2 regions of the [Clostridium] colinum genome follow, and region 2 is predicted to be linked to the other one. Evidence: a T-box and tRNA genes for the amino acid it is inferred to sense, from the RefSeq annotation. Region 2 holds a T-box; the other holds one or more tRNA genes.
The links. The T-box of region 2 lies ahead of thrS (threonine--tRNA ligase). A T-box ahead of a tRNA ligase gene usually reads a tRNA of that ligase, here a tRNA-Thr.
Positions count from the first base shown of each region.

Region 1: it encodes a tRNA-Thr, which carries the amino acid that the T-box ahead of thrS (threonine--tRNA ligase) is inferred to sense. The anticodon was not compared.

Region 1 is NZ_OW712331.1:1,896,041-1,916,998, forward strand. Features, by position in the region: gene NBW53_RS09190 (S-layer homology domain-containing protein) at 1-625, opposite strand, end outside; gene NBW53_RS09195 (S-layer homology domain-containing protein) at 1,057-4,104, opposite strand; partial or broken gene tnpA (IS200/IS605 family transposase) at 4,545-5,006, opposite strand; gene rplL (50S ribosomal protein L7/L12) at 5,200-5,574, opposite strand; gene rplJ (50S ribosomal protein L10) at 5,718-6,209, opposite strand; ribosomal protein L10 leader region at 6,261-6,382, opposite strand; tRNA gene NBW53_RS09215 (tRNA-Thr) at 6,521-6,594, shown strand; gene NBW53_RS09220 (hypothetical protein) at 6,631-7,086, shown strand; partial or broken gene tnpA (IS200/IS605 family transposase) at 7,379-7,840, opposite strand; gene NBW53_RS09230 (ferric reductase-like transmembrane domain-containing protein) at 8,094-8,813, opposite strand; gene NBW53_RS09235 (copper amine oxidase N-terminal domain-containing protein) at 9,225-10,454, shown strand; gene NBW53_RS09240 (BaiN/RdsA family NAD(P)/FAD-dependent oxidoreductase) at 10,632-11,867, shown strand; gene NBW53_RS09245 (NAD(P)/FAD-dependent oxidoreductase) at 11,880-13,466, shown strand; gene htpG (molecular chaperone HtpG) at 13,568-15,472, shown strand; gene NBW53_RS09255 (5-formyltetrahydrofolate cyclo-ligase) at 15,629-16,174, shown strand; gene NBW53_RS09260 (3-deoxy-7-phosphoheptulonate synthase) at 16,188-17,213, shown strand; gene sigK (RNA polymerase sporulation sigma factor SigK) at 17,355-17,996, opposite strand; gene NBW53_RS09270 (YebC/PmpR family DNA-binding transcriptional regulator) at 18,287-19,012, opposite strand; gene NBW53_RS09275 (YigZ family protein) at 19,026-19,676, opposite strand; gene NBW53_RS09280 (CvpA family protein) at 19,680-20,375, opposite strand; gene NBW53_RS09285 (DUF5711 family protein) at 20,396-20,958, opposite strand, start outside.
Region 2 is NZ_OW712331.1:1,370,200-1,383,863, forward strand. Features, by position in the region: gene NBW53_RS06800 (class II fructose-bisphosphate aldolase) at 1-489, shown strand, start outside; gene NBW53_RS06805 (N-acetylmuramoyl-L-alanine amidase) at 758-2,845, opposite strand; gene NBW53_RS06810 (stalk domain-containing protein) at 3,159-4,637, shown strand; gene trpS (tryptophan--tRNA ligase) at 4,665-5,660, shown strand; gene NBW53_RS06820 (flagellar brake protein) at 5,663-6,397, shown strand; gene NBW53_RS06825 (flagellar brake protein) at 6,410-7,135, shown strand; T-box leader at 7,175-7,376, shown strand; gene thrS (threonine--tRNA ligase) at 7,514-9,457, shown strand; gene NBW53_RS06835 (stage II sporulation protein M) at 9,662-10,216, opposite strand; gene NBW53_RS06840 (stage II sporulation protein P) at 10,238-11,338, opposite strand; gene spoIVB (SpoIVB peptidase) at 11,487-12,761, opposite strand; gene NBW53_RS06850 (putative polysaccharide biosynthesis protein) at 12,863-13,664, opposite strand, start outside.

The DNA.
Region 1 (20,958 bases), 530 kb from region 2:
GATCAACTGCTATAGCATTTTCTTGTTCTGGGTCTTTGTCTTTATCTATTTTATAGTAGCGTAAAACACCTTCATTACCATAATTGTTATCACTATCATTACCAATTTGTGTAATAGGAACTTTTACTTCTTTTTGTCCATTATCTTGTACTGAATCACTTATTGAACTCGCTTCACTATTTTTTTCAGATGTTTTTATAACTAAATTTCCTTCTTTATCAATATTAGCCATAAAAGGTAACTTATCATTATCCTTCTTTTCTATTTCATCATTTAAATTTGAATTATTTGAAACTATTCCTATAAAAATAGCTTCAAACTCACTTTCATTATTTTCACTAATTTCTACTGGCTGAGCATCTTCTTTATTTTTAGGTTTTACAAACTTAAATAATAATCTATCTACTGTAACAGCATAACTATATTCAGTTAATTTTATACTCTCTGGATTTTTAATGTCAATATACTCATAATAATCTTCTTCATATCCATCATCATATGTATCTTCTGCCTTAACAATATTAAGACTAATTCCTCCAACAGTAGCTATACTTATTGTAGCTAAATTAACCGTCATACCAATAGCCATAGCTTTTATAGCTTTGCTTGATATATTTTTTTTCATCTAAAAATCCCTCCATAAAAAATAAAAATTAATTATAAAAATAAAAGAAAAAATATATTAATTTACAATTTAATATATTTATCCTTAAAATATTTCATAAATCATTAAAATTACAATTATATAATATATATATAATTATATTTTGTCAATACATAAACTACTATTAATTCATTGTCAAAATATGTTATTTTTAAATAATAATATATAAAATTTTTTTATAATTATTTAAATTAAATAAACTATATACACTTTTAAATTGCTTATTATATTTTTTCACAAATATTTGAAAATAATTTTCACAAAAATAATTAAAATTTATACTTATTTTTATTATTTTAATAAAATTTTATTTATTTTTAACTTTGCATAAAAAATAATATAATTAAAAGGCTATAGACAAAGTCTATAACCTAAAATATATTGTTATTCAATTATTTAGTATTAATTAAAATATCATATAATTTTGACATAATAGTAGCCATTTCTGCTCTAGTAATATTATCTGTAGGGTTTAATTTACCATTATTACCTGATATAATACCAGAATTAAGTAATATAGCCACGCTTTCATTTGCATAACTAGAAATTTTATTTATATCACTAAATTTATTTAATACACTAGTATCCGTATTAATATTTAAATCTAAACCTTTTAATATTTGAGCTATCATAACCATAGTATCTTGTCTAGATATAGCTTGTTCTGGATTAAACATACCATTAGCTCCATTAACTACTTTATAAGTAGATGCTGTGCCTACATAAGGTGCATAATATGCAGAAGAATCAACATCTATAAATTTATTATTAGTTTCTGGTTGTAAACCTAAAAGTTTAATAAGCATTACTGTAACATCTGCTCGCTTTGTTTTAGAATCTGGATTAAATTCTCCATTATTTCCATTTATAATACCAGCTTTAGATAACTTGTCAATATATGGTTTTGCCCAATGTTTATCAGAAATATCTAAAAATACTTTAGATTCATCTGATAATATAGGTAATTTTATATCACTAATAGATAGATTTTTATCTTCTCCAACTTTTTGACTATTTTGTGTATTAATAGCTTTATCATTAGTGTTTGTAATTTTATCACTTGTAATGCCTATATTAGCACCTGTTCCATGTGTAAATGAGTTTCCTAATATACTATTTGGATTTGCTCCTGTGCTATTATTAATTTCATTAACAATTTCTTTATTATTATTAACTTCTAAAATAATATTATTAGATTTAGATTTAGATAATGCTGTTTTTACAACATTTTTACTTTCTTTGTTAGTTTTTATTTCCTTAATAGTTGAAACACCTAAAAAAGCACTACTAGGTATATTTACTTTTGTAGATAACTTACTACCTAAATCAACTTTAATAATATTTGTATTAGAAAAAGCATTTTCTCCAACATTTGTTACAACAGGAAGGTTTATCTCATTTATAGTTTTATTATCTTTAAAAACATTATCTGAAATAGTTGTTACATAAGATGTGTTATTTTTTAAAGCTTCATTTGTAATTTCTAATAAAGGTTTATCATTTCCAATTTTTGTTAAATTATATGTATTACCATTATAAGTTAATTTTCCATTAATAAAAGAAGTATTATCATCTACATTTCTTGCAAATCTAGACTTATTTGATGGTGTAAAATCTATTAGTGTAATTTCATTATATTTTACTCCACTTTCAAATGTATAAGTACCTACATTGTTTGTAACAACTACAGTATCGGCAATAAAATTAATATTTTTATTATTTAATTTATTTTTTAAGTTTTTAATATCTTCATTACTTGTACCAATAGGTAAAAGTAATGTAACTTTTTTTCCATTTTGTCCACCAAAAGCATTAGCATCTATTGTTGCAAGATTATCTTTTGAATATTTTGTTAATCTAATAGTAGCTTCGTTAGTCAAATCAAATGCATTTGCTCCAATAGTTGTTGCATCTACTATTAAAGTATTTTCAAATGTACTTCCTTTAAAAGTATTAGCTGGTATGTTATTAACACCTGCTAAAATAATATCTCTAATTTTAGAATTTGCAACTGCACCAGTTGTTCCATCTTTTATTGTAGGAATAGTAGTATTGCTTAAATTTAAAGTACCATTAATAGTTGAATTCTCTAAAATCTTATTATCATCACTTACCTCTAAATTAGCACTTGATAAATCTAAACTACCGTTAATAATAGAATCTTTAAAAGCATTCTTCATTATTGTGTCATTAGAAAAATCTAAGTCACCATTAATATTAGAACCTTTAAAAGCTCCTTCTTTTAACTCTTTAATATTTTTAAAAGTATCATTTGTTACATTAATATTAGCTTCGCTAAATGCAAATGAACTAATCTTATTAGTTTTAGAATCAAGGTTTAAGTCTTTTATAGTTGCTTTTTCAAAAGTCTTTTCACTTAACTCATTTGGTGTTGTTAAAGGTATCTTAGTTAAATCTAACTTTCCAACTTTAATTCCCGCTAAAGAAGATTTATCTAAAGTAGTAGTCGATGGTAATTTTAATTCGCCGTTAACAATAGTAGGGTTTAATCCTTCTGGTATATCATCAACACTATTACCTAACCCATATTGACTTAGATTATCTACACCATCACCAGAAAATTTAGACAAATCTAAATTACCATTAACTATTAAATTTTTAAAAACATTATTAGCTTGATTATAATCAGTAATGTTTATTCTTAAATCAATAATTAAATCTTTACCAATATTAGCACCTTTTAAAATTTCATTACCTACAATATTATTTTTTGCATTTGAGCTAATATTAAAACTTCCTTTTATCTTAGCATTTTCAAAAACATAATTCCCTAATGTAAGTTGAGAAGAAGCATCTCTAGAAGTAAGTAAATTTTTACTTGGTTCATTAATAGTTACATTTAGGTTACCCATTATAGTTGCTCCTTTAAAAGCAGAATCTTCTATATGACTAACAGCTGGTAAAGAAAAATCTCCTTTTATTGTAACATTTCTTAATGCATCCTCTTTAATTTCTGTAACTAAAGTAGAAGCATTTGTTAAAACATCACCATCAACAAAATTTATTTTTTTACCTGGTTCATTATTAGCTATTTCAACCACATCAAAAGTATAGCATTTATTAGTACAAACTGTTAACTTACCATCAACTAATCTACCTGCAAAAGGATATTCAGAACTTTTTGTTTTTGCACCCCAAGATCCTACACTAGATATTTTCCCAACTAAAGTTGCTGTATTTTTATTATTCTTAGAATTAACCTTAAATAATAATCCAGAATTAACAACAATATAGTCACCTTCCTGTACTCCAACTCTTGTATTATCTATTGAACCAGGAGCTACTGCATCTAAATTTGAAGCATAAGCCTTTACAACTGTTTTATCTATAGCACCGCTTATAGCTAAAGAACTACCTATACCAATGGCTATACCCATAGCCATAGCTTTGATAGCTTTTTTTGAAATATTTTTTTTCATATTAAAATCCTCCATTAAATATGAATATTAACTTCAGTTAATATTTAATAATTGTAACTAAAACATATAGTATGTAATTAAGTTTATAATTATATATTACATATATATCCATAGTTTGTCAAATAATATATTTTAGAATCAGTCTAAATAAAAAATACCTATTTGTAATTTTTAATCATCCTATTTAATTTTATAAAATATTTTTATCATTGATATTTTTTTATATCAATAATAATGATAATTAACCTCTAAAAAATAAAAAACTACTCTTAACTTATTAATTTACTTTCTGATATAAATCAAAACCACCCGTTTAACGGGTGGTTTGCTCAAGCCCTATAAGGGCTTTTTTATTGTTATAAGCCTCTAAAGAGGCACTGAATGGTCTGACAATTACACTACTATTTCTTGGCTGCCACTAAAAGTGGCTATTTTTTTGCCTACTTACTCTGGATACCCATAAATGGGTCTATATATTCTTTTAAACTTATTTGGTCATTTGCTATATCTTCTTCTAATTGATTTTTTATGTATTCTTTTATTGCATTTTGATTTCTACCTACTGTATCTACATAATATCCTCTACACCAAAAATTCCTATTCCCATATTTATAATTTAAGTTTGCATGCCTATCAAATATCATTAAGCTACTTTTACTTTTTAAATATCCCATAAATTGTGATACACTTAAATGTGATATTTCTACTAACATATGTATATGGTCTTTACAAGCTTCTGCCTCTATTATTTTAACCCCTTTCCTTTCACACAGCATTCTTAATATTTTCCCTATATCTGCTTTTATCTTTCCATATATTTCTTATCTCCTATATTTTGGTGCAAATACTATATGATATTTACATCTCCATTTAGAATATGATAAACTATTTATGTCTTTCATGACAAAACCTCCTATTATTTTATTTTTGCTTGCCAGACCAATTATATTCTATCATAGGAGGTTTTTACTTTTCTATAAGAGTTTTTACCTACCACCAGCTATGCTGGTGGTTTAATCAATCCTATTCGGCGACAATAAAATTTAGGACTATCTTTAAAATGATAGCCCTAAATTATTATTCTACTATTTCCAATTATTTTAAAGTAACTTTAGCTCCAACTTCTTCAAGTTTAGCTTTGCAGTTGTCTGCATCATCTTTAGAAACGCCTTCTTTAACGATTTTAGGAGCACCGTCAACGATTTCTTTAGCTTCTTTAAGACCAAGACCAGTTAATTCTCTAACAACTTTGATGATTTTAACTTTAGCATCACCAGGAACTTCAGTTAATTCTACATCAAATTCTGATTTTTCTTCAGCAGCAGCACCGCCACCAGCAGCAGCTACTACAACACCAGCAGAAGCAGATACTCCAAATTTTTCTTCACAAGCTTTAACTAATTCGTTAAGTTCTAAAACAGAAAGCTCTTCAATAGCAGCCATAAATTCTTCAATTGTTAATTTAGCCATTTTATTTTCCTCCATAAATATAAATTTTATTATTTTTTAATTAATTATAATTAAGGTATGATTTTAATCTTAAAACTAAAAAATATAATATTTTAGTTTATAAAATTGTTATAAATACCTATTTCAATATACATATCTTAAGATTAAGCTGTTTCTTTTTGTTCAGCAATAGCTTTAACCACACGAGCAAATGCTCCAATAGGACCTTGTATACTGCCAAGAAGTCTTGAAAGAAGAACTTCTCTTGATGGAATATCTGCGATAATTTCCATACCTTTTGTGTCATAGTAAGTACCTTCAATAACACCTGCTTTAAACTCTAAAGCTTTAGCTTCTTGTCTAAATTTATTTAAGATACCAGCAGCAACTGTTGGGGCACCATAGCAAATAGCTAATGTGCTAGGACCTTCTAAATGTTGGCCTAAGCTTTCAAACTCTGTACCTTCAATAGCAAATCTCATCATAGTATTTTTGTAAACTTTATAGTCTACACCAGCTTCTCTTAAAGTTTTTCTAAGTTTAGTGTCTTGCTCAACAGTAAGACCACGAGCATCAACTAAAACTGCAGAAGTAGCTTTAGAAAGCTTTTCTTTAATTTCATTAACTATGACTTGTTTTTGTTCTACTTTAGCCATTTTTTTACCTCCTATAATATTTTTAAGGCAAAAGCCTAAGTAGCCGTATAAAATTAAACACAAAAAACCCTGCAAAGACAGCAAGGATAAAATCTTCGATTATAATTCCTCGGTAGGTTGCAAAAGCATTACGTAAAAACACCTACTGTCTACGGCACTTATTACATAATAATATATTTTTAACATTATGTCAAGATAAATATTTAATTTATAAACTATAACTATTAATATTCTTATTTTACTTTAACAACTGTTTAGGGTTTATTAACTTGACTTATATGTATATATATGTTAAAATTTTATTTAAGTTTGCTGGCATAGCTCAGCAGGTAGAGCACTTCATTGGTAATGAAGAGGTTCGGCGGTTCAAATCCGCTTGTCAGCTTTATTTATATAATTTTTTCATAGAAAGGAATATAATATGAGTACAGGTGATATATTAATTATTATTACACTAATAGTTGGCGTTATATTAGGTATATTGGTTTGGGTTAATAGAAAAGCTATGAAAAAAATGGGCGACCATCAAGATATGATAAATCGCTCAAAACAAACAACCACTATTTTTGTTATAGATAAGAAAAAAAGTAAAATAACAGACGTTAATATGCCTAAAATGGTTACAGAACAAATGCCTAAAATATATAAATTTTTAAAGCTTTATTTTGTTCAAGCAAAAATAGGTCCTCAAATTTTAACTTTAATATGTGATAAAAAAGTATTTAACGCTATAACTGTAAAAAAGAATGTAAAAGTTGAGCTTGCTGGTATATACATAGTAAATGTTGTTGGTATGAAAACAGATAAAGAGCTTAAAGAAATAAAAAAAGCTAAAAAAGCTAAAGAAAAAGAAGAGAAAAAAAATAATTCTAAATAAAAACTATATAATACATACTAAAAATAAAGTACAAAATAGTTTTCAATTTATATTTTTAAATGCTTTATATTATGTAAAAATCTAATAGGGCTAAAGCCCTTAAAAATATTGATTTTTACATAATATACTCATCGTAATCACAAATTATTATAATCAAAACCACCCGTTAAACGGGTGGTTTGCTCAAGCCCTATAAGGGCTTTTTTTGTTGTAAGCCTCTAAAGAGGCACTGAATGGTCTGATAATTACACTACTATTTCTTGGCTGCCACTAAAAGTGGCTATTTTTTTGCCTACTTACTCTGGCTACCCATAAATGGGTCTATATATTCTTTTAAACTTATTTGGTCATTTAATATATCTTCTTGTAACTGATTTCTTATATATTCTTCTATTACTTTTTTATTTCTTCCTACTGTATCTACATAATATCCTCTACACCAAAAATGTCTATTTCCATATTTATACTTTAAGTTTGCGTGCCTATCAAATATCATTAAGCTACTTTTACTTTTTAAATATCTCATAAATTGTTAGACACTTAAATGAGGTAGTATTACTAACATATGTATATGGTCTTTACAAGCTTCTGCCTCTATTATTTTAACTCCTTTCCTTTCACACAGCATTCTTAATATTTTCCCTATATCTGCTTTTATCTTTCCATATATTTCTTGTCTCCTATATTTTGGTGCAAATACTATATGATATTTGCATCTCCATTTAGAATGTGATAAACTATTTATGTCTTTCATGACAAAACCTCCTATTATTTTATTTTTGGTTCCCAGACCAATTATATTCTATCATAGGAGGTTTTTACTTTTCTATAAGAGTTTTTACCTACCACCAGCATAGCTGGTGGTTTAATCAAGCCTATTCGGCGACAACAAAAAGGGTGTAGACAAAGTCTACACCCTAAACTATATGATAAATATTTATCATATAGTTTTTTTATTTAAATTTATTATCAAATTTTCCCCAGTATAAAACTTTAATATATTATATTTAAGATGCATAATATATTTTTTTATTATTAACATTTACGGTTGATTTGCTCCTTAATGCTTTTGCAACTCTTAAAATACCATAGCCTATAAAAATAACTGAATATAAAGCTATCTCAAGTGTTTTTTCAGATGCTTTTGTTCCAAATAAAACCATAGTATGAATATATATAAGGGCAAAAAATGGGTATGCCATTCTTTGTATATTTTTCCATGTATGATATTTCATCTTTTTCCTTACATTTTGAAAAGAAGTAATCATTAAAGGAAGCATCATACAAATCATTATTACACTAATAATAGCAGCAATAAAATATTTTAATTTCATATCTTGTGGATGTGTAAATAAAGTTATAAAATGTTTTTTACCTGTAAATCCATAAACAAAATTATGACTTAAAGTAATAATACAAGCTATTATAGAAATTTCTCCACGAATTTTATACAATTTTTTAGTTATAGCCCATTTTGAATTTAATATTCCAGTATACATAACTATAATAAATAAAGCAGTAGAAAATGCTCCTCGTTTAAAAGGATTTACAATATAATGTGTAAACCATTCTGGAAATACTTCCTTTAATTTAAACTGATAGTAAATACCAATAGCAATTACTAAAATTACAGATAATGAATAAAAGAATTTTGGATATTTTTTTATTTGATTACCTAAACCTAAAACGAAAAGTAAAGCTAATACAAGTGAAAGAACTGGATACATATTTACCTCCTTAACCAAATCTTATAATTTTAAATTTAATTGCGACTTATTTAGCAAAAATTATAAACTTAAACTAAAATTATAATAATTACTAAAAATTATTTTTGTTTTTAACATAATTATAAATTAACTTAATAGCAACTTTTGTTAGAATTTGCTAACAGAAGTATAATATCACAAATGTATATATATGTCAACAATTTTCTACAACTGTATTTTATTTTGCAAAAAATAATTAATAATTTAATATTAAAATTAAAAGTCTTTCCTAAATATAATTATAATTATATAAATAAAAAATAATAAATTTTAAAAAATTTTTTTATTTTGTGGAACAAAAAAAATAAAACATCCGTTTAAGAAATTATAAATCAAAATATAAATTATTATAAATATAAGGAGAAGATTTTTATGAAAAAAAATATTAAAAAAATTATACCTATGATAGCTATTGCTACATTAATGACAACAACTGTTTTTGCTAATAATGAACCTAATTTACAAAAACAAACTTTAGAGCAAAATAATACTAAAGAAAATGAAATATATATTAATGGTGAATTATTAGAAAATTATAGTGTATTAAAAGAAAACGATAAAAATTTAATACCTGTTAGAGCAGTATTTGAAAAACTTGGATATAATGTAGAATACGATACAAATACTAAAACTATAAATATGACAAAAGCACCACACTTTATTACATTTTCTACAACAAAAGATGCTTATACATTTTCAAGAATGGCTCCACAACCTTTAGGTCAAGCACCTATTGTAAAAAATGGTGTTACTTATGTTCCAATAGAACTATTTAATTTAATTGGTATAGAAATAGAATTAACAACTAATAATACATTATTTATTGGAGAAAAACCTAACAATACAGAGCAAAGAAAAAAACAAATTATTATTAAAGATATAAATGAAGAAAATAATACTATTACAATACAAGACCCACAAAAAGGAGAAGTTGTATTAAATATAAAAGATGTAAAAATTGAATATAAATCTGATGATAAAAACCTTATGATAGGTCAAGCATTAGAAGTAGAATATGGTGATATTATGTCTGCTAGCCAACCTCCTATTAATACACCAAAAAGTGTAAAAGTTGTGGATAAAATTTCCTACGGTGAAGTATTAAATGTGGAAAAAGATGACGATAACAATACAAAAGTACTATTTAAAGACGAAGAAAAAGGTGAAATTATTTTAAATATAGCACCAGATTTTAAAGTAGAATATACAACAAAAGATACAAGCCTTAAAAAAGGCCAATCATTAGAAGTAGTTTTAGGCAAAGCTATGACTATGAGCATACCTCCTATGACAACACCAAAAATGGTAAAAGTTGTAGAAAATGTAGACACAGATAATACACAAAATCAAACTATAAATGGTATAGCTACTATTAAAAATGTAGATAAAGAAAATAAAACTATTTTAGTAACAGATGAAAAAATGGGCGATGTAGTTTTAAATTTAAATGATGATGTAAAAATTGAATATAAAAATGGTCAAGATTTACACGCTTATAACTGGTTAAAAGAAGGACAAAAATTAGAAATAGAATATAGCCCTATTATGACAAGAAGCCTTCCACCAATTAACAATCCTATTAAAATTACAGTTTTAAACTAATTATAAATATAAAATAAAGACTTTTAAAGTGTATCTTAAATATTTTAGGTTTAAGATACATTTTATTAGTCTTTTTTATTAGCTACTATTAGCACTTTATGTTATTTTATATATTGACAAAATAGTTGGTTTATTACATACTAATTATATTATAAATATATAAATTAAGGTGATAAAATGAAAAAAACATTAGCTATTATAGGTGGTGGTGCTGTTGGTCTTTCATCTGCTATACACGCTCACAATTTATCAAAAGATAATATAAACATAATAATACTTGAAAAAATGGATAGAGTTGGCAAAAAAATATTAGCAACTGGTAATGGCCGCTGTAACTTTACAAATATTAATACAACATATAAAAATTTTTATGGTAAAGATAAACTTTTTACTAAATATTTTTTAGAACAGTTTTCACCTCAAGACACAATAGAGTTTTTTTATAGCTTAGGTGTTTTACACACAGTTTTAGAAAATGGAAAAGTTTATCCATATAGCGAACAAGCTTCTAGCATATTAGATGCTCTTAGAAATAAAATAGACAGTTTAAATATACCTATAAAAACAGAATTTGATGTAAAAGCAATAAATAAAAAAAAATCACAGTTTAAAATAGTATCTACAAAAAATGAAACTATTTTAGCAGATAAAATAATATTAGCAACAGGTGGAGTTGCTAGTCCAAACTTAGGTTCAAACGGCAGTGGCATAAAAATATTAAAATCTTTAGGTCATAGTTGTACAAGCCTTACGCCAGCTTTGGTACAGCTAAAAACTCCTCCAGAAAAAGTAAAATCATTAAAAGGTATAAAAATAACAGGTAATTTAAAAATGTATAATAATACTACATTTTTAAAAGAAGAATTTGGAGAGATACTTTTTACAGACTATGGTATATCTGGGCCACCTGTTTTTCAACTTTCCACCTTGTTTGCAAGATATAATAATTTAATAGCATATATAGATTTTATGCCAAATTTTTCACAAGAAAAAGTTTTTAAAATATTAAAAGATAGAAAAAATATATTAAGTTATACCAATATGGAAAATTACTTTAATGGTCTTTTAAACAAACGTTTAGGAAATATTATTGCTAAAAATAGTGGTATAGAAAAGTTATCTTTTTTAGTAAAAAATTTAACAGATGATATGCTTAAAAATATGGCTTATTTAATAAAAAACTATAAACTTCCAATTTTAGATACTAACGGGTTTAATAATGCTCAAGTAACTGCCGGAGGTATTAACACTGATGAATTTAACAATAAAACTTTAGAATCTAAAATAATAAAAGGATTATATTGTGCCGGTGAAATATTAGATGTTGTTGGAGATTGTGGTGGATTTAATCTCCAATGGGCTTGGTCCTCTTCCTATGTTTGTACAAAGGCTTGCGTAGAAGATATTAATTAGAAAGGAAAAAAAATGATAAGAATTTCAAACATAAAATATCCTTTAGAAAAAGAAATAACAGAAAATGAACTAAAGGCTATTATTTGTAAAATTTTAAAATCAAATATTAATGATATATTAAATATAAAAATCTCTAAAAAATCTATTGATGCAAGAGAAAAACGTGGTGGTTTTTATGTCCTCTCTTTAGATATTGATATAAAAGATGAAAAAAAATATTTAAAAATAAAAGATGTTTCAAAAGTTGAACCTTTTACATATACTATACCTAAAAAACAGTGTAAAAAAAGCCCTGTTGTTATCGGTTTCGGTCCTGCTGGACTTATGGCAAGTTTAATACTTGCTCGTAGTGGGCTTAAACCTATTATTATTGAACGTGGTAAAAGTGTTTATGAACGTAAAAAAGATATAGATAATTTTTGGCAAAGTGGCAATTTAAATGAAAACTCTAACGTACAGTTTGGAGAAGGTGGCGCTGGCACATTTTCTGACGGTAAGCTTACAACTGGTATAAAAGATTATAGATGTAGAGTTTTGCTAGAAGAATTTGTTAAGGCTTCTGCTCCAGAAGAAATATTATATAGGGCAAAGCCTCATATAGGTACCGATAAGCTTATAACTATGGTTAAAAATATAAGAGAAGAAATAATTTCTCTTGGTGGATTAGTTTTATTTGAACATAAAATGATAAATTTATTATCTAAAGATAATACTATAACTGGTGTTACTGTTGAAAATATTAAAACTGGAGAAACTTTTAATATTAACAGTGATAATGTTATATTGGCAATAGGACACAGCGCTAGAGATACTTTTGAGCTTATAAACAATAAAAATCACCCTATTGAAAAAAAACCTTTTGCCGTTGGTGTCCGTGTAGAACATAGTCAAGAATTTATAAATAACGCACAATATGGCAAATTTGCTTGTTATTTACCACCGGCCGATTATAAACTTGCGGTAAGGCTACCTAACAATAGAGGCGCTTATACTTTTTGTATGTGTCCTGGAGGGTATGTTGTAAATGCCTCTTCTGAAAAAAATAGGCTTGTTACCAATGGTATGAGCTATTTTGATCGTAGTGGAAAAAATGCAAATAGTGCTTTATTAATTGAAGTATATCCTGAAGATTTAGATAATAATAATATATTATCTGGTGTAGATTTTCAACGAGAGCTTGAACAAAAAGCTTTTATAGCTGGTGGTGGTAACTACTTTGCACCTGTTCAAAAGATAGGTGATATTTTAAAAGAAGTAGCCTCTACTTCTATAGGCAACATACAACCGACATTTAAACCAGGGGTTACTCCGTCAGATTTTAAACAAATTTTCCCTGACTTTATATATCAATCTATTAGACTTGGGCTTATAGAAATGGATAAAAAAATAAAAGGATTTGCAGATGAAAATGGTCTTTTGACTGCAATAGAAAGTAGAAGCTCTTCACCTATTAGAATTATTAGGGATAAACAAACCTTACAATCTATAAAATATAAAGGGCTTTATCCTTGTGGTGAAGGTTGTGGATATGCTGGTGGTATTGTATCTGCTGGTGTTGATGGTATAAAATGTGCCGAGGCTATTATTAATAGTTTATAATATTACTAGCACTCTTTTAAAAAGAGTGCTAATTTTTCTTGACATTTCATATTTATAGTATTAAAATATAAATAACATTTAAATTTTAGGAGGTATAAATAATGAAAAAAGGTAACCTTTCAATAAATAGCGAAAATATTTTACCAATTATAAAAAAATGGCTTTATTCAGATTCAGATATTTTTATTAGAGAGCTAGTGTCTAACGGTTGTGATGCTATAAATAAATTAAAAAAATTATCTAATATGGGTGAGGCAAAGCTTAAAGATGATGAAAAATTTAGCGTTAGAGTAGTGCTTGATAAAGAAAATAGCACTATCCAGATTATAGACAATGGTATTGGTATGACTACCGATGAAATAGAAGAATATATCACACAAATAGCTTTTTCTGGTGCTAGTGATTTTGTTAATAAATATAAAGACCAGCTAGAAGACGGCGGAGATATTATAGGACATTTTGGTCTTGGATTTTATTCTGCATTTATGGTGGCAGATAAAGTTATGATAGATACTCTTTCATATAAAGAAGATGCTAAGCCTGCCAAATGGATTTGTGATGGTGGTATAGAGTATGAAATAGGCGAAAGTGATAGAGCAGAGCGTGGGACAACTATTACACTTTTTGTAGGAGAAGAAGGTAAAGATTTTTTAAATCCATTTAAACTTCGTGAAATTTTAAATAAATATTGTTATTTTATGCCTATTGAAATTTTCTTTAAAGATTTAGAGGCAATGAAAAAAGAAGCCGAACAAGAAAACGAAAATGACACAATAGATGAAAATGATATAAAAGAGCTTTTACCTATTAACAAAACTAATCCTTTATGGTTAAAACAACCTAACGAATGTAGCGACGAAGAATATAAAGAATTTTATCATCAAGTATTTTCAGATTTTAACGAACCTTTATTTTGGATACATTTAAATATGGACTACCCTTTCAAACTTAAAGGTATTTTATATTTTCCAAAATTAAAACACGAATTAGACTCTATTGAAGGTCAAGTTAAACTTTATAATAATCAAGTATTTATTGCCGATAATTTAAAAGAAGTTATACCTGAATTTTTACTACTTTTAAAAGGTACATTAGACTGTCCAGATTTACCTCTTAACGTAAGCCGTAGCTTTTTACAAAATGACGGTTACGTTACAAAAATGAGTAAATATATTACTAAAAAAGTTGCTGATAAATTAAATAGCTTATTTAAAAAACAACGTGAACAATTTGAAGGATTTTGGGACGATATAAGCCAATTTATTAAATATGGTTGTCTTAGAGAAAAAGATTTTTATGAAAAGGTAAAAGATAGTTTATTATTTAAAACTATTAATAATAAATATGTAACTTTAAACGAATATTTAGAACAAAATAAACAACATCACGAAAACAAAGTATTTTATGTTACAGATGAAAACCAACAAGCTCAATATATAAAAATGTTTAAAGATAACAATATGGACGCCGTTATTTTAAACACTAAACTAGATAATCCTTATATGTCTACTTTAGAAATGTATAATCAAGGTATTAGCTTTGTTAGAATAGATAGTGATTTATCTGATACATTAAAAGATAACTCTAAAGAAGAAGATAAAGAAATTAACGATTCTTTAGAAACACTATTTAAAAATACTTTACAAAAAGGTGATAACTTAAAGATTAAAGTAGAAAGTCTTAAAGCTACTGATATATCTGGTGTTATACAAATTAGCGAACAAGCTAGAAGAATGGAAGAAATGGCTAAAATGTATGGTATGAATATGCCTTTTGGTGCTATGCCTTCTGAAGAAACATTAGTTTTAAATAGCAATAATAACGTTGTTAAACTTCTTCTTAAAATTAAAGATGATGAAACTAAAAAAGATAAAACTAATTTAATATGCAATCAAATATATGATTTAGCTACAATGAGCCACAAACATCTTGATATGAATTCTATGACTAGCTTTATAGAACGTAGTAATAAAATATTAGAGATGCTTTTAAATAATAATATATAATAAGGGTGTAGACTTTGTCTACAGTCTGATATAATAACTACAAGGTTAAAGACTTTTGTCTTTAGCCTTAATTATTTTTTATAAATTGTTGAATAAATTGTTATATTCTGTTAAACTAAGATAAAAATAAATTATAATAAAGAAAGACTTTATAAAATGAACCAAAAACAATTTTTAAGAAATAGCTATATGAATATACGTTCTAATTTTCCTAATACCTATATTAATTCTATAAGCCAAGCTATATCTAATAATTTTTTTAATTTATCTATATATAAACAAGCTAAAAATATTTTTATATATTTAAGCCTAGAAAAAGAAATAAACACACAGTATATAATAAATCAAGCTAAAAAAGATAATAAAAATATATATTGTCCGGTTATAACTTCAAAAAATACTATGATTTTTAAAAAATATAATGAAAAAAATCTTATAAAAAATAAATTTAACATTTTAGAACCTTTATATGAAAAAGAAAAAATTAGTGATAATACAACAATTATTATTGTTCCAACTATTATATATAATAAAAATAAATATCGTATAGGATATGGAGGAGGATATTATGATTATTTTTTAAAAAATAACATATGTTTAGCCTCTGTTGGCATTTGCTTTGAAAGTTTTATATGTGATTTTAATCCTGATTATTATGATGAAAAAGTAGATATTATAATTACTGAAAAAAATGTATACTAAAGAAAGGAAAAATATGAGTTTTAAAAAAATATCTAAAATTCCCACTAAAGAAGAAATATTTGATTTATTACCTTTAGATAAAAATTTAAAAAATATAAAATTACAAAATGATAAAGAAATAAAAAATATATTATCATCTAAATCTAATAAAATGTTAGTTATAATAGGACCTTGCTCTGCAGATAACGAAAAATCTGTTTGTGAATATTTAGATATGCTTTATAAAATAAATGAACAAGTAAAAGAAAAACTTTTTATAGTACCTAGAATATATACCAGTAAACCTAGAACAACTGGTGATGGCTATAAAGGTATGATACACCAACATAATATTAATAGTAGCCCAAGTATGAAAGATGGAATAATAGCTATAAGAAAATTAGATATAAAAATAATAAAAAATTATGGTTTTCCCATTGCCGATGAAATGTTATATACTTTTTCATATCCATTTTTTGAAGACTTATTAAGCTATGTAGCTATTGGAGCTAGAAGTGTAGAAAATCAACAACATAGAATTATGGCAAGTGGTATAGACTGTGCCATTGGTATGAAAAACCCTATAAATGGTGATATATCAACTATGTTTAATGCTATATATACCGCTCAAAAAACTCATAATTTTATTTACGATGGTTATGAGGTAAATACAACTGGTAATATATTTACACACGGTATTTTAAGAGGTAGTGTAGATTTAGACGGAAACCATTGTCCTAACTATTATTATGAAAGTCTTTTAAATATAGCTAATCTATATAATAAATCAAACTTAAAAAATAAATCTTTAATAATAGATGCTAATCATTCTAACTCTGGCAAAGTTTTTTATAAACAACCAGAAATAGTAAAAGATGTATTAAAAAGTATAAATAAAAATAATGATTTAAAAAATATTATTAAAGGGTTTATGATAGAAAGCTATATAAAAGAAGGCTCAGACTGTACTGGTAAAACATATGGAAAATCTATTACAGATCCTTGTCTAAATATAGATGATACAAAAAAACTATTGTTTAATTTAGCCGAGTATATATAAATTTATAAAAAATAACATTTTTAAAAGGCTACAGATAAATCTGTAGCCTAAATTTATAGCTTTTTGGGTGTTTTATTTATGTAACCATAAAGCAACATATGCTTTATAGCTTTATTATTTAAAACTAAAATTTATAATGTATTATTCCATTTCTTTATAAAGTTTTTCTAGGGCTTTTTTTTCTATTCTAGATACATAACTTCTGCTTATACCAAGCTTTTTAGCTATATCTCTTTGTGTAAGTTCTTCCCCATTTATAAGTCCATACCTAAGCTCTATTATAGTTTTTTCTCTCCCACTCAAAACTTTTCTTATTTTTTCATATAATACTTTGCTTTGCATTTTTAACATAACTTCTTCATCAATACTAACGCTTTCATCGGCCACTTTATCTTCTAAAGTTACTTCATTTCCGTCTTTATCTACCCCAACTGTATCTTGTAAATAAACATCTTTGTTATGTTTTTTGCTAACCCTTATATACATTAATATTTCATTTTCAATACATCTAGCTACATATGTTGCTAGTCTTATACCTTTATCATTTTTAAATGTTGTAATACCTTTTATAAGCCCTATTGTTCCAATAGATATTAAGTCTTCACTATCTTTTTGATAGTTAGTATATTTTTTTACAATGTGTGCTACTAGCCTTAAATTTCTTTCTATTAGTATATTTTTAGCTTCTATACTACCATCTTTATATTCGTTTAAATATTTTTCTTCTTCTTCTACTGTTAATGGCTTAGGAAAAGTATTCCCACCTGTTATGCAAGAAAACATAAAAAAACAATTAAAAAATGAAAAAAGCAAAAAAACACCCCCAGCAAAAGCTATTTTATATAATATGCTAAAGATGTTTGTTTTGTGCAAGTCTAAATAAAAATTTATATAATAATAAAAGTGTGGGTTCCCACACTTTTATTAAGGTAGTAGATAAAAAAGCTAATTTAGGCTAAAGCACCTAAAAATCTAACTTTTGCACAATACAAGGAACCTTGTCTTGTTATTAGAATTTTTATTCCTGTATAAATTTTTTATACAAGAAACTAAAAAATTAACCTAAAACATTATTATTGTTCCCAATTATGATATACATTTTTTACATCATCATCATTGTCTAAAAGTTCTAATAGTTTATTCATTTTTTTAATGTCTTCTTCATCTGTTAAAACTGTATATGTTTGAGGTATCATACTAACCTCTGCATCTATTATAGGTATATTAGCTTTTTCTATTGCTTCTCTAACTGCAGAAAAATCTTCTGGGCTTGTTATTATTTCATACCCTTCTTCTTCTTCGTTAAAATCTAAAGCTCCAGCATCTAATGCTATCATCATAAGCTCATCAGATTCTATATTATCTAATTTTTCAACCATAATTTGCCCTTTTTCATCAAACATAAAGCTAACGCAACCTGTTGTACCCATATTACCATTACCTTTTGTAAAAGCACTTCTAACATTAGCAGCTGTTCTATTTTTATTGTCCGTTAGTGTTTCTACTATAACAGCAACACCTTTAGGTCCATAACCTTCATATACAATAGCTTCATAGTTTACTCCATCTATATTACCTGCTGCCTTTTTTATGCTTCTTTCTATTGTATCATTTGGCATATTGTTAGATTTAGCTTTTGCTATTGCATCTCTAAGTCTAGAATTGCTTGTAGGGTCGGCACCACCTGCCTTAACTGCTACGGCAATTTCTCTACCTATAATTGTAAATATTTTACCTTTTATAGCGTCATTTTTTTCTTTTTTATGTTTTATATTAGCAAATTTAGAATGTCCTGCCATATTATCCCTCCATTTAGTCTAAAACAACTTGTCCTTCTATTAATTTTAAAAATTTTTCTCCAACTTTTTCTATATTTACGTTATTATTTGTTAAGTTTATAATATTTTTTATAAAATCATCTGCCACATCACTTTTTACATAAACACTAAATTTAACATTGTCTGTATATTCAGTATCTATAAGGATATGCCCTTTGTTAGCTATTTCATATTGTATTTTCCCTATTAAAGAATAATCTACACTTATAAAAATTTGGCTATAGCTATCCATCTCTACTATTTTTGCTGCCAAAATTCCTTCTTTTGTAGCTTTCCCATAAGCTCTTACAAGGCCTCCTGTGCCAAGCAATGTCCCACCAAAATATCTAGTTATAACAACTACTGCATTTTCGATTTTTTCACCTAGTAATACATCTAATATAGGTTTTCCTGCCGTACCACTTGGTTCACCATCATCACTAAAACGCATAATAGGTATATCTCCGCCTATTATGTATGCAAAACAATTATGTCTTGCATCATAATATTGCTTTTTTATGCTAGATATAAAGTTTATTGCTTCTTCTTCTGTGGAAATAGGTAAAACATTAGCTATAAACCTTGATTTTTTCTCTATTATTTCAGCATTTCCTCTTTCATTTATTGTTTTAAAGCATTTTTTCATAACCTAATTTATAATCCCTAATATTAAATTTAATAAAGCTTTTACTAATATATTATTATTTATTAATGGTTCTGTTAAAAATCCATCTAACTGTCCTTTTAAGAAAGATAAAGGTGGAAAAACAGACAGTACTAAAACAATAATACCAACAAGCCATATTGTAAATATACCATTTAACACACCAAAACATACGCCACCTATTTTATCAAATTTACCTAACACAGGTACTTTTGATAAAAAGTTTGTTGTTCTTGATAATATACTCATTAATATACTAACTATTAAAATTACTACAAAAACTGTTATAAGGCTTATAACTATAACCCCTACAAAAGTTGAAATGTAATCTACTACATTTTTTACTCCAAACACATTATAAAAAACTTCGTTATTATTTTCTAATAATAAATCTTTAATAATATTAGGAACATTTAATGACTGTATACCAGCCACAATATCTTCTTGTGTAGTTGTAACAAACTGTCCTAATTTTAAATCATATACTACCCAATCTTTAACTTTTGTTAAAAATGTACTTTTTAATAACGCATTGTTAATTATAGGATATATTATTGCAAATATTACTATACCTAATACAAATCCTATAATATCAAATATTTCTCTAAAAAGCCCTTTGTAATATCCATTAATAATACAAGCTATAAAAATTGCTATCAAAATAAAATCTAAAATATGCATTTTTCCTCCTAAATTATAACCTACTCTTTTTTAGTTGTAGTACTAATATTTTCATCTTTTTTATTTTTAGTAGTAGTTTCTGTTTTTTTATCATTTTTTTGATTGATAGTTGTTTGTTGTAACTTTTTATCATTTTCCTTATTAATAGTTGTTTGTTCTGTAATTTTATCATTTTGTTTATTATTAGTTGTTTCTTGTGTTGTATTATTAGGGTCTATTTGTTTATCTAATAAAGTTTTATTTATCTTTACTATTTTTATTTGATTATTTGTAACAATTATAGCTTTGTTAGCATCATTATAAAAATTGACTTCTTTTATATCTTGCGTTGCTTGATAGTCCCAAATTTTCTTACCTGATGTATCTAATGCTATAAATAATCTATTTTTTTCTAAAATAGCTCCATATTGACTTACATATATGTTTGTTATTCTTTGGTTTTTTTCATAATGTTTACCTATTTCTCCACCAGATGAATTATAAAAGACAACAGTATCTTCTGGTATAAATTCTTCTGTTGTTATTATAGGTTGACCATAACATACAACATAACCTATGCCGTCTAAAAATTCAACATATTTTA
Region 2 (13,664 bases):
TACACAGACCCAGAACAAGCTGTTGACTTTATCAAAAGAACAGGCGTAGACTCTTTAGCTATTGCTATTGGTACAAGCCATGGTGCTTACAAATTTAAAGGTGAAGCTAAATTAAGATTTGATATTTTAGAAAATATTACTGCTAAATTAGAATCTGAAGGTATACATAATTTCCCTATCGTTTTACACGGTGCTTCTTCTGTTGACCAAAATTGCGTAAAAATGTGCAATGATTTTGGTGGTAAAATTGATGGTGCTAGCGGTATTCCTAATGATATGCTTAGAAAAGCGTCTAGTATGGCTGTATGTAAAATAAATATGGATACAGATTTAAGACTTGCTATGACAGCAGGTATTAGAAAATTCTTTGGAGAAAATCCTTCTGCTTTCGACCCTAGAGGATATTTAGGTGATAGTAGAGAGCTTATCCAAAAATTAGTAGAAGATAAAATTGAAAATGTTTTAGGTTCTAAAGATTCTATGAAATAATTTTTTATTATCTTTTTCCCCAGTTATCTTTAATATGATAACTGGGTTTATTTTTATATTGTGATAAATTATTTTAATTTTGTTCTTTACCGTTTTAGTGATATAAAAATATAAATAATTAAAATATTTTACAAATAAAAAATATAAAATTACTAATAAAAAATCATAAATTGTATATATGTTTTCATAATAAATATATAAATAAAATACACTACAAATATTAAATTTTACTAATACTTGTAGTGTATTTTTACTATAATTTAGTATTTTATCTTTTACTTGGATATTTTTCAAATATTTCTAATGTACCATTATAAATAGACTGAGCTGCTTTTTCTTTAAAGTCTCTTTGTGCTAGCTTACTTGCATCTGATGGACTACTTAAAAATCCTATTTCACATAAAACAGCTGGCACTTTGTTATTTCTAAGAACAATTAAATTAGATGTTTTTATTTTTCTATCTAATAGTCCTAAATCTTTTAAAAGATTTTTTTGCAATATTTCTGCCATTGCCTTACTTGTAATACCTCTATCACTAGTATTAGGGTTTAAATAAAATACTTCTGTACCATTAGGTCCTGTAGAGCCATTTCCAGATGCATTTTGATGTATAGATATAAACATATCCCCTACTTCGTTAGACATATTAGTTCTATCTACAAAACTTGGATTTACATCTTCTAATCTTGTAAAATATGCTTTAACATCTTTATTAGCCTCAAATAAATCATTTAATATAAGACAAATTTCAAGGTTTACATCTTTTTCAATAAGCCCATTACCAGATGTACCTGGAGCTTCTCCTCCGTGACCAGGGTCTATAACAACTATATTTTTATATTTTTCTTTAGGTAAAAGCATATTAATATAAATATAATTATTGTCTTCTGTTACATTAATTGCTGTTATTTTTTTACATTTAAGAACAATTTGAGTAACACCACCAACATTTTGTACTGTAATTGTATCTACAAGCTCATTATTTACTTTATACTCACCTATGGCTATTAAGGAAGTTATATCCTTATCAAAAGTAAGAATATATTCTTTATTTAAATAATTATCTGTATGTTTAACATTATTTATATCAATAGATATAGAAGATTTTTTTTCTATTTTAAATTGTCTACCAGATACAATATTTGTATTATCATTTGTTGTATTATTATTTACATTATTATCTTTATTTATGTTTAAACCTAAAGTAACAGTTGTTACATTATCCTCTTTTTTATAAGAAAAATCAACATTTTCTTTAAGATTAGCCTCTATATTTACCATAATATTTGTGCTTTTGCTATAATCAATATTTTCAATATATTTAGTTTCTTTAATATCTTCTGTTAAGTTTACAATAGCTGAATTTTTTATTTCTATGCTAATTTTATCATTAAAATCATTTTTTCTTATATTAATATCTGGTGCAAATTCTCCATATATTTTTAATATATCATTTGTTCCATCATTAAATAATTGTAATTTTTTAATCGGATTTCCACCAAAATTAACATATAATATTTTACCATCTTCAGATAAAAAGTTATTATTTAAAACAGAACTTTTCGTTTTAAATATAAATCTAGTAACATTATTTTCTTTATTTTCTATAGTAACATTAGATACAAATTCTGTAATACTTTCTAAAGATGTTTCTACTATATTATTTTTACAATTATATATATCGATAGCAACCGAACCATCTTCTAATATTATTTGCTCAAATTTATCAATTTTTTTATTAGCAAATATTGCAAATGTTCGCTCATCAGAATCTGGCATGTCTATTTTTTCTATAATTATTTCTTGATTTTTTACTTGAGTTGTTGTTTCTGTAATTGATGTTGTTTCTGTTGTTGTATCTTTAATTACTGATTCATTAATATTTATTATTCTTGTTTTATTATCCCATTTTACTTCAAGTCCAACAGCTTCACTTACAAATCTAACTGGTATCATTGTTTTTCCATTTATAAGTTTAGGTGGTATACTCATTTTAAATAATTTACCATTAACTGTAGCATTAATATCATTTATTTTCATAAGAACAACTATATCTTTATATACTACTTGAACTTGTTCAGTATTTTTAATCCAAGTAACAGTTGCTCCTATTTTTTCAAATGTTTCTCTTGCCGGTACAAGTGTGTAATTATCAATAATAATAGGTTCTAAAGGTAAATTTTCTATTTTTTTATCATTAACGTATAAATATACTTTTTCTTTGTTGTATGTATAAGTTTTACCATCATAACTTATTTTAAAATTAACATATGGTGCCGAAAATACACAAATGTTTGACATAATAATAAAAACAGTTGTACACACAATAACAAAAATATTTTTTGATTTAAACATAAGTAGCCTCCATAATTTTTCTTCTAGTTCTTATTATTATAGCAGAAAATTTGACATAATTCCAATATATATACTATTTGAAATAAAAATGTAATAATTTAAAAATAAAATTAACAATATTTTCTTTAAATATATATTTTTTTATATTTTTGTAGTATTAATTTTATATAGAAATACAAAATAATCTATAATTTTATTAAAATATATTTACATTATAAAAACAATAAAAATTGTATTAAAACTATTTGAAAAATATATAAATATATGATAAAATATATAAAAATTGTTACAAACCTTTGTTTGGAGGTATTTTATGAAAAATAAAATCATATTAAATATACTAATTATTTATTTTTTAATATTAAGTTCAGTTTTATTAATACAATTATCATCTAAAAAAACAAATGCAATAGAGCCTTTACCAAATGAACTAACAGCAGAAGATAAACTTAAAAATTCTGTTGTGTTAGCAATAAATAGTCCTGTAATTATAATAAATGAAAAACAATTTTTAATAGATGAAAATGATTCTACTCTGGTACCAATAATTGAAGACGGAAAAGTTTATATACCAGCAAAATTTTTACAAACAGCCTTTGGTGCTAATATTAGTTTTTCTAAACAAACTAAAGAAACTATTATAAGGTTATATAATAAAGCTATAATATTTTCTAATAATGGTACAAGCATACAAATTATAGATAATACAAGTCAAGAAACTATAAAAATAGATACAAAAGCTAAAATAATAAATGATAGATTTTATATACCTCTTAGAAGCTTTGCCGATATATTTGATAAAGAGGTCTTTTATAATGATGACTTAATTATTATTAGTAATATGGTTAATTTATTTGACCCAATAGAAGAATTAAATATTTTAAAAGAACTAGAAAAACAAGTAAAACAATTACCTATAGTTGGTAATAATGAAAATTTAAGACATTTATCTAATAAATATGCGTTAGATACCCAAAATAATTTAGAAACTCCACAAGAAAATTTATTAAATATAAATGATTTACCTAATTTACTAAAAGATAATAATCCTATTATTATAAAGAAAACTAACAACTATAATATATATGTAAATCAAGCATTTATTGAAGTTTATTTTGTAACAAAAGATAAAGAAGAAATTTTTAGCTTTAAAGTTGAAAAAATAAACAATAACATAAAAGATATAAAAATAACAGATAACAGATTTATTATAACATATATGGATAGTAATCTTAAAACGGTTATTTATGATATATCTGATAGAAAAAATATACAAACTGTTAAAGTTATAGAAAATAATGGAGATTTTTACAAAAATATTATAGATGGTAATAATTTATATACTATATCTAAAATAAATATAAATAAATATAAAAATAAAGAACCTTATTTTGAAGAGTGTATTTATAATAATAATGTTGTTGTAGATATTAAAACACAAAACTTTAATCTTAATAAAATTTTTTATTTTCCAGATATAAACGATAATAACTATACTCTAATATCTTATATAAATCTATATGATATGTATAAACCTCTATCTAATAGTGTTTATTTAGGTATGGGAAATGACGTTATAATTAATGAAGATAATATATATGTAACAACACATAAAAACCAAAATAATAATTTATATCAATTCAAAGCTACATTAAATGGAATAGAATATGTAGAAAGAAGATTTATTAAAGGTAATTTTAAATCTCTAGAAATGGACGAAGAAAAACAATTTTTAAAATTTATTTTAGATAATAATATTATATATCTCGATAACAACTTAAATATTAGATAAATTAAACATAAGGAGGTAATATTATATATGACTGAAAATAAAAAAGTTTTATTCAGTGGTATGCAACCATCTGGTAAACCAACACTAGGTAACTACTTAGGTGCTTTTAAAAATTGGAACGTTTTGCAAGAAGAATATAATTGTATTTACTGTATAGCAGATTTACACGCTATAACCGTTAGACAAGACCCTACTATGCTTAGAAAATATACTAAAGAATTATTAGCATTATACCTTGCAGCTGGTCTTGATAATACTAAAAATCTAATATATATACAATCTAATGTATCTGCACATGCTGAGCTTGGTTGGATATTAAATTGCTATAGCTATATGGGCGAACTATCTAGAATGACCCAATTTAAAGATAAATCTCAAAAACAGGGTAATAACATACCAACTGGGCTTTTTACTTATCCTGTTTTACAAACAGCAGATATTTTATTATATCAAACTTCTATTGTTCCTGTTGGTGAAGACCAAAGGCAACATTTAGAACTAGCTAGAGATATTGCTATAAGATTTAATAATATTTATGGTGATATTTTTACTATACCAGAAATATATATACCTAAAGTAGGTGCTAAAATAATGGGCTTACAAAACCCTACTAAAAAAATGAGTAAATCTGATGCAGATAATGAAAATAATGTTATTTATCTATTAGATGATTTAAAAGTAATAGCAAATAAAATAAAAAGAAGTGTTACAGATTCTGACAACCAAATTATATATAGTGATGATAAACCTGGTATAAAAAATTTATTAAATATATATTGTGCTATAACAAATAGTACTATTAAAGATGCTGAAAAATATTTTAGTAACTTTGGATATGGTAGCTTTAAAGAAGCTATTGCAGAAGTTGTTATAGAAGAAATAAGACCTATACAAGAAAAATTTAAACAAATATTATCAGATAAAATATTTTTAGAAGATGCTATTAAAGATGGAGCTAAAAGAGCTGAATATATAGCTAATAAAACCTTAAGAAAGGTCAAAAAGAAAGTAGGATTTATTTAAAAATGGATTTTATTAGACAATTTAAGCATGACAGAAAAGAAAATGGAGAAAGTATATCACATTTAAAATATGGCACTCCTATAAAAATATCACTAGAAAGTAACGATAAAATTCATATGTATAGTAAATTAGTTTTTGTACTATCAGATACTGAAGTTATTATCATTATGCCTAAATCCCAAAATGGTCATATGGTTAAAATAGATAAAAAAACTGAATATGAAATAACATTTAAAACTAGCTCTGGATTATTTGAAAATAAAATGAAAGTTTTAGAATATGACATATACAATGATATGCCAATAATAAAAATAAAACTATTAAGTAATACTCGAAAAATTCAAAGACGAGAAAGTTTTAGATTAAATATAGACTTAGAGTTTAAATTTACAATAGTTACAAATAATAAATTATTATGTCCAAATTCTATTAATGATATTAAATTAATAGGTAGAACTATCGATATAAGTAGTGGAGGTTTAAAATTTAAAACTAATGAAAATATAGATTTAAATTCTAAAATAAAAATATTACTAAATATAAAAAATAAACTTATAATAATATTAGCAACTATAATAGATAAATCTGAAGAAGACATTGAAAATAAAGAAAAATGTAAATTTTATTATACGTGTAAATTTGAAAATGTATCTGAAAAATTTAAAGAACTTATAACAAAGCATATATTTGATGCACAAAGAATATTATCTAAAAAAGGGAAAATAAATAATAAATAGGAAAGGATAATTATGGGGTTATTTAAGAAAAAGGAAGAAGAAAAAAAACTAGATTCTATTTTAAATTTGAAAACAGGGATACCTATAGAAATAAGCCAATTAAATGACAAAGATTTTGCATACTCTCATAAAACTAAATTAGAAGAATTCGTATCTGAAAAAGAAGCTATAATATTAGCTCCTATGTCTAATGGCAACATAGTAAAATTATCTAATAGCACAAAATATTCTATAATGTTTAAAACAAATAATGGACTATTTAAAAATACTATGAAAGTAATCTCATACACTGTAAAAGATAACATAGCTTTAGTAAAAGTTGAAATTTTAGATAAAAGTGAAAAATTACAAAGAAGAGCTAGTTTTAGATTAGAGGTAAGTCTTAATTTTGAATATGATATTGTAGAAAATTGTAATGAAGATACTTTAAAAAATACGGATATTTTATTTTATAAAGCTAAAACAATTGATATAAGTAGTGGTGGTATTAAATTTTTTGCTAATGAAGATTTGAAAGAAGGACAACATGTAAAAATATTAATAAACGTTGATGAATTATTCGTAGTGGCTATATGTACTATAATACACAAAGAAAAATCTAATTTAGGTGAAGAATATAGATATTCTTATAAGTGTAAATTTGAAAATATACCTAAAAAATATCAAGAGGATTTATCTAAATATATATTTGATACCCAAAGAAATTTATCTAAAAAAGGTGTTATATTTAATAAATAATATTGACAATATATTTTTTAATGATATAATATATACATATTTAAATTTGAGATAAGGACAGTAGTTTATTTTGATGTTCAAAGAGAGAGATACCTTAGGCTGAAAGTATCTTAACTAAAAATAAATGAAAACTACCTTTGAGTAATGGCTCTAATAAAGCACGGGTTGTTTCGTTAAAGACAATAAGAGATATAGTTTTTACTATGAAATTGGGTGGAACCGCGTATATTACGCCCCATTTTCCTTCTATGGAAAATGGGGCTTTTTAATATAAATTTTTAAATCATAAATCTCAATAAATATATAAAACTATAATAATAAATTATTTAATACAAATAATAATATTAGCTCAAAATTATTATAAGGAGGATTTAAATTATGATTAATATTACTTTAAAAGATGGAACAATAAAAAGTTTTGAAAAAGGCAGTAGTATTTTAGATATAGCTAAAAATATAAGTGAAGGATTGGCTAGAAATACTTTTGCTGGTCTTGTTGATGGAAAAGTATGTGACTTAAGAACAATAATAGAAAAAGATTGTTCTTTAAGCCTTTTAACATTTGATACAGAAGAAGGTAAAAAAGCATTTAGACATACTGGGTCTCACATATTAGCTCAAGCTGTAAAAAGATTATATCCTAATGCTAAATTAGCTATAGGACCTGCTACAGATGAAGGATTTTATTATGATTTTGATAGAGAACCTTTTTCTTCAACAGAGCTTATAGAAATAGAAAAAGAAATGAAAAAAATAGTAAAAGAAGACTTAAAAATAGAACGCTTCGAATTATCTAGAGAAGATGCTTTAAAGTTAATGGAAGAAAATGATGAACCTTATAAAATTGAACTTATAAATGATTTACCTAAAGATGCTGTTATTAGTTTTTATAAACAAGGTGATTTTGTTGATTTATGTGCTGGTCCTCACCTTTTAAGCACAAAATATTTAAAAGCTATAAAAATATTAAATGAAGAAGGTTCATCTGGTGCATATTGGAAAGGTAGCGAAAAAAATAAAATGTTGGCTAGAATATATGCAACTGCATTTCCTAAAGCAAGTGAGCTACAAGAATATTTAGAAAAAAAAGAAGAAGCTAAAAAAAGAGACCATAATCGCTTAGGTAGAGAACTTGGTATATTTACTACATCTGAAGAAATAGGCCAAGGTTTACCACTTTTAATGCCTAAAGGTGCAAAAATAGTTCAAACTTTACAACGTTTTGTAGAGGATGAAGAAGAAAAAAGAGGATATAGCCTTACAAAAACACCTTTAATGGCAAAAAATGATTTATACAAAATTTCTGGACATTGGCAACATTATAAAGATGGTATGTTTGTTCTTGGAGATGAAGAAAATGATACTGAAGTGTTTGCTCTTAGACCTATGACTTGCCCATTCCAATATACTGTATATAATGCTGAACAACACAGTTATAGAGATTTACCTATTAGATATGGTGAAACTTCTACACTATTTAGAAACGAATCTTCTGGGGAAATGCATGGGCTTATAAGAGTTCGCCAATTTACTATATCTGAAGGACATATCATTTGTACTAAAGAACAATTAGGTGAAGAATTTAAAGGTGCTGTAGATTTGATAAACTTTATGATGACTACTCTTGGTATACAAGATGATGTAACATATAGATTTTCAAAATGGGACCCTAACAATAAAGATAAATATGAAGGAACTCCTGAACAATGGGAAGAAACTCAAAATGTTATGCGTGAGCTTTTAAATGAAATAGGTCTTAATTTTACAGAGGCAGAAGGAGAAGCTGCTTTTTATGGTCCTAAACTAGATATACAATTTAAAAATGTTCACGGTAAAGAAGACACTATTATAACAGTACAAATAGACTTTTTACAAGGTAAATTGTTTAATATGACTTATGTAGATAAAGATGGTGAAAAGAAAAATCCAATTATCATACACAGAACATCTATTGGTTGTTATGAAAGAACTTTAGCTATGCTTATTGAAAAATATGCTGGCAATTTCCCTACTTGGCTTGCTCCAGTTCAAGCTATTGTTTTACCTTTATCTGAAAAATATCACGATTATGCAGAAAATGTTGTTAAAAAACTTAAAAATAATGGTATAAGAACAGATGTTGACTATCGTGCTGAAAAAATTGGATATAAAATAAGAGAAGCTAGGTTACAAAGAATTCCTTTTTTACTTGTTGTTGGTGAAAAAGAAGCAGAACTTGGTGAAGTTTCTATTAAAAGCCGTGGTGAAGATTTAGGCTCTAAACCATTAGATATATTCTTACACGATATAAAAGAAGAAATAGACAAGAAAATAATGAAATAATAAAAACATTGTATCAAAATCATAAATTTTAAAATATACTATATTATAAAATTCCAAAATTATAATTATAAAGTAAAGATAAAATTTTTAATATACTATAAAGCTAACAATTTATAATTATTTTTTTGTTTATATATATTAACATTATAAAAACTGTACTTATAAAATCTAAGTACAGTTTTTATAATGCTCTTTATATAAAATTTATACAATAAAATAAAATAATATCATATTTATAAAAATACATACTAAAAGATTTTTTATATATTGCTTTATATCTATTTTTAACCCAATTCTTTTATTTTTAAAATAATTTATTGATTTAAATGATATATAAAATATTAATATAATGACTACTATATTTTCTATAATATATATATTAAAAATATATTCTAATCCTTTTAAATAGTAACCATTAAAAAATAATGCTGTTGTAAAACTAATAAAAAATCCTTTAGAAAATACTATTAAATATATAAATATAATTCCTAAAGGTATAAACCCTAAAAACCATATAAATATAAAATATTTTATACCTTTAAAAAATACTTCAAAATAATATATAAAATTAAAATTTATACTATTATTTTGTGTTACAAAACTATCTATAAATATATCTAATTTTTGAATACTACTATCTTTTATTAAACAAGCAAATAATGAACCTAAAATACTTCCTAAAAACATTACAATCATTAAATTTTTTAATGTATTATCTTTTATTTTATATCCATAATATTTATCTTTTAAATATTCCATTATTAATTCTCCTTTTTATACTTAAGAAAAAATAACATCATTTATAAGTTCTGCTAAAATCTCCATAGCATTATATAGTTCCTGTTTAGTATTAGTTTGTGCTCCAGCTTCTATCAACATAGTTTTAGGTTTTAAATGCAGACTATATCTATAAGGTTTTATGTATATTTTTCTTGTAAAATTTGGGTATTTTTCCATAGCCTTTTTTTGCATATTAAAGCTAAGCGCAAGATTTGTAGGTATATATGGATTAGGTAAATTTGATATATTATTTAACTTTCCATTTTCCATTATTCTTGATATACCATTAAAAAACATTATTTTAGCTGTTGGTTTACCATTTATTGTTTCTACAAGATGTGTATTTTCCCCTACTCCATCTCTATGTAAATCTATAACTAGCTCTATAGATGGATTTTCTTCTAACACTTTTTTTATTACTGGCTCCATTCTTTCATATGCACCGTTTCTTTGTAAACTTCCATTTAACATATCAAAAGATGAATTTGTTATATGTAATGTTTTTATATTATACTCTTCTTCTAAAATAGTTGCTAATCTTGCTCCTACACCTACTATACCCTCATTTATATCATACACATAGCTATCTTTAAACATTTCATGAGGATGTGTATGGAAAATTAATACTTTAGGTTCATCTTCACTTTTTTCTATTTTTAAATCTGTATTTATAAATTTATTAACATCGAAATAATCTTTAGACATACCTGTTGATGAATCTACTATATAAAATTCTTTTCTTAACTCTTCTAAATTTTCAAGTTTTTTTAAATCTATATTAGTATTTGAAACTGATGTACTTTTTTTTATTTCATCTTCTGTTTTTTTATGTTCATAATCTATATCATCAAGTCCTATAAGCTCTATATCTCCTATTTCTTCACTTTTCATATTTTCTATGTTAGAAGCCATTATGGTATCTTCTTTTTTAAATATATCTTTAGCCTCTTCATTTATTTTATAATTAGGCAATGTATCATATAGCATAATTTCTCCAAAAGCAACTTCATTTATATTAAAAAATAATATAATTATTAATATTATACTTATGGCTATTCCAAATCCTATTTTTTCACAAAATTTTTCTATCTTCTTGTCCATATTTTTTCTCCTTGTAAACATAGTAAAATATATAAGTTATAAAATTATATTCAATTTAATAAAAAAATATAACAGTTATAATATAAATTTATATATTACAACTGCTATATTTTAAATTGTATAAATTAATAATAAATGTATTTTATGTTTATCCTATATGTTTTTGTTCATTATTTAGCATATTTTCAATAAATATTCCATATCCTTTTGATGGCTCATTTACAAAAACGTGTGTTATAGCACCTATTATATTTCCATTTTGAATTATAGGACTTCCACTCATACCTTGTATAATACCGTTTGTTTTTTCTAGTAATTCTTTATCTGTTATTCTTATAACCATAGATTTTGAATTATCTATATTATATTTATTTATACTTTCTATTTCTATGTCATACTCTTTAACTTCTTCTCCATCTATATTACAAAGTATAGATGCTGGTCCTATCTCTACACTATCTTTAAGCCCAATAGGAGTAGCTTTTTTATTATCAAAAAAATCATCATTTGTTATTTTGCCATATATACCAACATTAGTATTATTTGTAATATTTCCTATTGTTTCATTTTTATTTATATTTCCTACTAATTCTCCTGGCGAACCTTTTTCTCCTTTTTTTATATCAACAATATTTGATTTCATTATTTTGCCATCTTTTACTTCCATTATTTCTTTTGTATCTACATCTACAATGCCGTGACCTAAAGCTCCAAAATATTTTGTTTCTGGATTTATATAAGTTATAGTTCCAATACCTTGAGTGCTATCTCTAACCCATACACCAATTTTATTTTTTCCATCTTGACCTTTAACACATTTTATTACTAAATTTTCTAATTTATTATTTCTTTTTATTTCCATATTTAAAATATCATTATTTTCTATACACTTTATTAAAGTTTCTTTACTATCTATTTCTTCATTATTTATTTTTAATATCATATCTCCAGGTTGTAATATATTTTTTGAAGGTTCATATTCTTTTCCATCTTCACCTATAACACTACCTAAGCCTAACACCATAACACCTTGCGTATCTATCCTAACACCAATAGAATCTCCACAAGGTATTAGTTTTGTGTTTGGTAAAGTAGATACTGTAACATTTTTTATAGGTATTCCTATTAAAGAAACTTTCATATTTACAGCACCTTCTTTTTCTGACTGTAAATATACCGTTTCATTAAGATTTATATTACTTTTTTCTTCTAATGGTTTATTATTTACATTTATAACACTATCATCATTTGAAACAATAGTTGCAACAGCTGGTATATTAAAGTCTAATTTATGAATATTTCCTGCTAAAAGATTAATTTGTTTTGGAAAAAACATAAAATTTATTATTATAGGTATAACAAATATTAAACTTACTAATATTAAACCTATTATATAAAAATATTTTTTATTTAATTTTTGCATATATAACCTTCCTCATATCTTCATAAATTTAATAAGTTTATAAAGATATGCTTGCCAAATATAAAAATAGTTATACAAAAATTAAATAGTAATCTATTACCTTATTTTAAAATTATAAATTCTTTTATATTTAAAGCTCCAACTAATATTAATAATATAATATATATTAATCCTAAAATACTTAATGATATAACTAAACTAAAAATTTCTCCATATGTTAATATTAATAAATTATAACAATATTTAGCAATTATACCACTAGACAATATACAAATTATAGGTTTTAATACACTATTTGAAATATCTATTTTAAAATCTATTTTACTTTTTAATTTTGATATAGATATTATATTTACTATTATTAAACTTAAAAACCAACCTATTATAAATGCATATAAGTCATATTTAGGTATTAAAAAATATATAAAACAAATATTTATTATTGAAGATACAATACTATTTTTAAATATTAAAAACTGCTCACCTAACCCATTTAATATACCTGAAAATGTAACTTGTAAATATAAAAATGGACATAAAAATCCTATGTATAGAAGTTGCCAACCTATATCATCTTGTGAATATATTGTCATTCCAAGCTCATTTGAAAAAAATATAAATAATCCAGTTGTTCCAATACCTATAAATGCTGTTATATTAAGTGTTTTGGATATAGTTTGCCTTATAGTACTAATTTTATTCTTTGCCATTGCTTCCGATATAGCTGGTATCATAGCTATTGCAAGTGCTGTAAGAAGTGAAGAAGGAAACATAACTAGTGGCATAGACATACCACTAAGCTGTCCATACAAACTCATAGCTTCTGTAGCATTATACCCATATTCTATTAACTTTTGTGGTATTAATATATTTTCTATTGTACTTAAAAATGAACCTAAAACT